One region of the Clostridium sp. 1001283B150225_161107_B6 genome, then DNA from elsewhere that is predicted to be linked to it. Evidence: predicted binding sites of a transcription regulator. Region 1 holds the regulator's gene; the other holds the start of a gene.
What was found. Region 1 encodes HrcA, which represses chaperone genes, less so after heat shock. Its sites were predicted from a motif close to TGTTAGCACTCNNNNNNNNNGAGTGCTAACA; they were not measured.
Positions count from the first base shown of each region.

Region 1 (3,151 bases):
TGGAAATAAGGCCATTTCCTGCAAATATAGCCGTATTTTGGTAATTATTTCTGGCCCGGATCTGTTTTTAAGGAGAAGGGCAAAAAAAATACCAGGCTCATTTGCCTGGTATCATTATTCTCACATTATGAATCAATCCTGCACTAGGAATACCTCTGCAGTATATGTACCCTTGGCCAGGGCTTCCTCATGGGAGCCGTAAAAAATATCCAGAATATTACCGTTCACAGAAGAGCCTTTGTCCTCCACTGTGTAGACAATGCCGTCAATCTTCAGCTTAGTGCCAAGAGGAAAATAGTTCAAATCAGCAGAAATCGTGTGATTGGGAGTTGGAACCGCTCCAGAATAGGTAAGGTTATGACCGCCGGAACACTGTTCACAGCCGCAGTATCCAGTGATGGTGAAACGTCCCAGCGATGTCTCACTGGGAGCCGGAGCCTCTTCCTTCTCTTCCTTTTGGGCGCCCGGTCCCTGGGCGATGTATTCGTCTTCATTCACAACAGCGGCCCTGTGGCCTTTGGATTCCCGTGAACCGGAGGTTTCCTGGGATTCCTGGACATCCTGGGCTGTGTCCTCGGGCGTATCTGATGTACCGGCATCCACTACGGTTACATCCGTCCCCACCGGTTCATCGGCAAATGCCGGAAAAGCCACCGTGAGGCTGAATGCAGCCATGGCTGCTGCCAGAAGGGTTTTCTTAATGTAATGCATACAACTACCTCGCAATCTTATGACATTGTTATGGTTTTATATGTCTTATAAAGTTGTACCTTCATTATATTACAAAAATGTTACTTGTCAAGTTAAAATAATTAAGCAAGTGTTACAAGAGTATAAAATGTGGAGAGAATATGCCGCAAAATTGGTATATTTATGTAAAAAGTGGAGGGTGAAATCCATTATCTAGTTGATACGAAAAGGAAATGGCACATGATGTGCCGGGGGGAGAATGGAAGACACAAATAATATGAAAAGAATTTGCTTTTATCTCTTGACAAATGGCGCCAGAAGGAATATATTATGGAATGTAGATGTTAGCACTCCTAAACGTCGAGTGCTAATAATTTCAGAAAGGAAGGTGAGCAGATGCCATTGGATGCACTCCTGGACGACAGGAAGGTCACTATACTGAAGGCCATCATCAAGACATATCTGGAAACCGGGGAGCCCGTTGGCTCCAGGACCATTTCCAAGTATTCAGACTTGAAGCTCAGCTCTGCCACCATCCGCAATGAGATGTCAGACCTGGAAGAGATGGGGTATATTGTACAGCCCCATACCTCGGCAGGGCGGATTCCTTCCGATAAAGGGTACCGGTTCTATGTGGACCAGATTATGCTGGATAAGGAGAGCGAGGTAACTGAGTTCAAGGAAATGATGGTCCAGAAGGTTGATAAGCTGGAGCTGGTCCTTAAGAAGATGGCCCAGGTGCTGGCTGCCAATACCAACTATGCCACCATGATAAGCGGCCCCAGTTATCACAAGACAAAGCTCAAGTTCATCCAGCTTTCCAAAATGGAGAAGCACAAGCTGCTGGTGGTCGTGGTGGTGGAAGGCAACATCATTAAGAACACCATGATTGATATCACGGACGAACTGAGTGATGAGGAGCTTCTGAACCTGAACATCCTGCTGAACAGCAGCCTCAACGGACTGACCATTGAGGAAATCAATCTGGATGTTATCAGCAAGCTGAAGGGCGATGCAGGCAACCACAGCCAGGTGGTGGACCTGGTGCTGAATGAGGTGGCGGAGGCCATCAAGGCAGGGGAAGAGGACCTGCAGATTTATACCAGCGGAGCCACCAACATTTTCAAGTACCCTGAACTTTCGGACGGCGGCAAGGCCAGCCAGCTCATTGACACACTGGAACATAAGGAAGTGCTGCAGGAATTTGTGGCGGAGGTCAATTCCGGCACAGAGGAAGAAGCGGGCATTCAGGTTTATATCGGTGATGAGAGCCCGGTGCAGTCCATGAAGGACTGCAGTGTGGTCACTGCCAATTATGATTTGGGAGGAGGCCTGAGAGGAACCATCGGTATCATAGGACCCAAGCGTATGGACTATGAAAAGGTCCTTGGGACACTGCGCAATCTGATGAATCAGCTGGATACAGCATTTAAAAAAGATGAAAGGTGATAAGCTGTGAGTGAAGATATGAAGGACGAAGAGTTAAAAAAGGAAGATGAGGCCCTGAAGACAGAGCAGGAAACAGAAGATGCCCCTAATGCCGGAGAGCCGGCAGAAGGCTGTACCCCGGAGGAAACAGAGGAAGGTACAGAGGAAGCGCCTGCTGGTGAAAAGGAAGAAAAAAAGGGATTCTTTAAAAAGAAAAAGGACCCCAGGGATGAGAAGATAGAAGAGCTCACCGACCGGGTGAAGCGCCAGATGGCGGAATTTGAGAATTTCCGCAAGAGGACGGACAAGGAAAAGTCCTCCATGTATGAGATGGGGGCAAAGGACATCATAGAGAGAATCCTTCCCGTCATCGACAATTTTGAGAGAGGCCTGGCAACTGTGCCTGAGGATGCAAAGGGAACACCCCTTGCAGAGGGCATGGAGAAGATATATAAGCAGTTGAGCAAAACGCTGGAGGAAGCAGGCGTAAAAGCCATTGAAGCAGTAGGCCGGGAGTTTGACCCTAACTTCCACAATGCAGTGATGCACGTGGATGACGACAGCCTGGGAGAGAACATTGTGGCGGAGGAATTGCAGAAGGGTTACATGTACAGGGACAGCGTGGTAAGACACAGTATGGTAAAAGTGGCAAATTGACATATCCCAATCATTATAAATATACCCCACTAAAAATAATCAGGAGGAAAAGACTATGAGCAAGATTATCGGTATTGACTTAGGTACGACAAACAGCTGTGTGGCTGTTATGGAAGGCGGAAAACCAACTGTTATTGCCAATGCGGAGGGCGTAAGGACAACACCATCCGTAGTGGCATTCACTAAGACAGGAGAAAGGCTGATTGGCGAACCTGCAAAGCGTCAGGCTGTTACCAACGCAGATAAGACCATCTCTTCCATCAAGCGTCACATGGGCACGGACTACAGGGTAGACATTGACGGAAAGAAGTACACACCACAGGAGATTTCCGCTATGATTCTGCAGAAGCTGAAAGCAGATGCAGAGAGCTATCTG
Region 1 is NZ_JADNMD010000001.1:746,003-749,153, reverse strand. Features, by position in the region: gene I2H39_RS03380 (3D domain-containing protein) at 133-711, opposite strand; gene hrcA (heat-inducible transcriptional repressor HrcA) at 1,087-2,139, shown strand; gene grpE (nucleotide exchange factor GrpE) at 2,146-2,775, shown strand; gene dnaK (molecular chaperone DnaK) at 2,831-3,151, shown strand, end outside.

Region 2 (3,151 bases), on a different contig from region 1:
GTACCGCCTGTGAGGATAGCGATATCCTGCAGCATCTCTTTTCTTCTGTCGCCGTAGCCGGGAGCCTTAACAGCAACTACATTGAATGTGCCTCTCAGCTTGTTTACAATCAGGGTGGTCAGTGCTTCGCCTTCCACATCCTCAGCAATGATGAGAAGTCTTGCGCCCATCTTAACTACCTGCTCTAACAGCGGAAGTAAATCCTGGATATTGGAAATCTTCTTATCAGTAATCAGCACGTATGGGTCGTCTAAATTAGCTTCCATCTTATCCATATCCGTGCACATATAAGCGGACAGGTAACCTCTGTCGAACTGCATACCTTCAACCAGGTCAAGCTCTGTCTTCATGGTCTTGGATTCTTCAATGGTGATAACGCCGTCCTTGGAAACCTTCTCCATAGCGTCTGCTACCATGGTTCCCACTTCGTCATCAGAAGCAGAGATGGCAGCTACTCTTGCAATCTGCTCCTTGCCGTTGATTGGCTTGCTCATCTTCTTGATGGCTTCCACGGCTGCGTCTGTAGCCTTCTTCATTCCCTTTCTCAGGATGATTGGGTTGGCGCCTGCTGCCAGGTTCTTCATGCCTTCGTTTACCATGGCCTGGGCCAGAACAGTTGCTGTGGTGGTACCGTCGCCGGCCACGTCGTTGGTCTTGGAAGCAACTTCCTTAATCAGCTGTGCGCCCATATTCTCATATGGATCCTGCAGCTCGATTTCCTTTGCAATGGTAACGCCGTCGTTTGTAATTAACGGAGCGCCAAAGGACTTATCCAGGACAACGTTGCGTCCTTTCGGTCCAAGGGTAACACGTACTGTATCTGCTAACTGGTTAACGCCTGCTTCCAGTGCCTTGCGGGCCTCTACGCCGTACTTAATCTGCTTTGCCATCTTTCATCAACCTCCAATATTTTATGTTCTACAATGTAATGTCCTGCTGTATTATTTATTATTCTACAACTGCCAGGATATCGTTCTGCTTTACGATAACGTACTTCTCATCCTCAATCTCCACTTCTGTGCCTGAGTACTTGGAGTAGATTACCTTGTCGCCGGCCTTAACCTGCATGGTTACTTCCTTGCCGTCAATAACTCCGCCTGGTCCCACTGCGATGACCTCTGCCTGCTGCGGCTTCTCCTTGGCTGCCCCCGGAAGGACGATGCCTGATTTTGTTGTCTCTTCTGCAACTAACTGCTTTAACACTACCTTGTCAAACAATGGTACTAACTTCATGATTGAATTCCTCCTTACACGATATTCTGATTTTTCTTTCTTGTTTTCTTTTCCTTACTTCTTTCTTTTGCTCACATGATATGTTATATCACCAGTTATTAGCACTGTCAAGAGTTGAGTGCTAATTTCTTTTAATTTTATTGTTTTTTTACAATTTGCTGTTTCTTTTTTTTTCCATTCGTATTACAATAATAACAATAAGGCATAATATGACCCATAGGGGAGCTTTTATGCATCACCATTACAAGAAAGGGGTTTTTGGCATGGCAAAGAAAGGTTGGGGTAAATTCGTAGCATTTGCAGCAGTGACCGGTGCTGTGGCTGCCGGTGTTTCCTACGTACTTCAGTATAAGACATACCACAGGGAGCTGGAAAAGGATTTCCGGGAATTTGAGGATGGCGGCGAGGACAGGACCGATGAGGACGGCACAGAGCGCACCATTGACACACGCAGCCTGGACCGCAATTACATCTCTCTTTCCTCCAGCAAGGACGAATTCAAGGTTGCTGCCAAGGATATGGCCCAGGCAACAAAGAACGTCCTTAAGGATGCCGGAAGCCTGTTATCAGACACTGCCCATGAGGCGGTTTCCGCTGCCGTGGACACGGCCCAGATTGCACTCCAGACCGTGAAGTCCAAGAAAGCGGATTTCATGGATGAGCACTCCAGGGATAAGGATGATGATTCTGATTTATTTGAAGATGAGGGATTTCTGGATGACGACTATGTGGATGAGGACGACCTCTATGATTACCGGCGCATGGACGGCAGTTCCTCCTATGATTCAGGAGACCTTACGGAAGATGATTACGATGACAGCAGCCAGGAGGAAGCGGAAGCAGTCCGCCCCACTGCTATCATTGAGGAAGATACGCTGGATTAGAACAAAACATATCAGCCGGACGGAAACATGTACGGCGGTATAAGGCAATATACAGCAAAAAAGTCCCGGGGACACAAAACCATCATGTCTCCGGGACTTTTCTGCCCCATTCTATTCTTCCCAGGCCAGAAGGTTAATCCATACCGGCTGGTCAGCCAGATTGCCGTCCATGATATAGGCATGGCTGTCATCCTCCTGGGACATCAGCTGGTATTCCCCCTGCTCCTCTATATAAATCCAGCGGTGGTCCAGCTGCACTGTGCCGTCCTTTGTCTCCAGCTTCCAGGTGGATGTCTCCCCCTCCTGGTTCAGGGTGGTATAAGTCACTTCCCCCTCCATCCTGTCACCGGAAAACCTTCCTGTCTTGCACACGTCCCTGGCCTCCCCTTCCGGGCCGGTCTCATAATAGCAGTATCCGGTATGGCCCTGCCCCTCCATCTTTCCGTCCTTCCACAGTCCCTGGGAGTAATCATACCTGGGCGCATCCAGCTCAACCACCTGGAGGGCCGTACATTCCCCTTCCGGCTTTCCATTCTGGAAGGTACCGTAATACAGGGTCTTAGGCATGGTGAGCACCAGACCCATGCCTTCTATGGACCCGCTGAATGACTGGCCGTCATAGAGATACCGTGTTCCGCCCATAGCCTCATAAAACAACGTCATAAGCGTCTCTTCCTCACGGTCCATCACCCGGGCCGCGGTCTCCAAATCCTGTGCCTCCAAGGCTTCCATGATTTCCGCCAGGACCTCTTTCTGGGACTGCGTTACATCCGGCAGTATCTCTATTTCCTCCCCTTTTCTCCGGGCCGGGTCCGCTCCTCCACCTTCCTGTACACCGGCTGCTCCCATTGAAGCGCCTGCCGCACCTGAATCAGCAGCATTCCCCATGAGCCTCCCATTTTCATTCGCTGCAGGTCCTTCCTGACCATACATCCAGCCATATCCACTGTCCGGCCTGCCATAGGCCTGGTCACAGACCCTGCCATGGGCCCTGTCATATTGGCCCCAGCAGGCGCTGATTCCCAGTACCGCTG
Region 2 is NZ_JADNMD010000006.1:64,491-67,641, forward strand. Features, by position in the region: gene groL (chaperonin GroEL) at 1-890, opposite strand, end outside; gene I2H39_RS15285 (co-chaperone GroES) at 949-1,233, opposite strand; gene I2H39_RS15290 (hypothetical protein) at 1,497-2,117, shown strand; gene I2H39_RS15295 (hypothetical protein) at 2,229-3,151, opposite strand, start outside.
Region 2: a site for HrcA is predicted at 1,330-1,360, ahead of I2H39_RS15285 (co-chaperone GroES). Genes of this name have one in related genera too.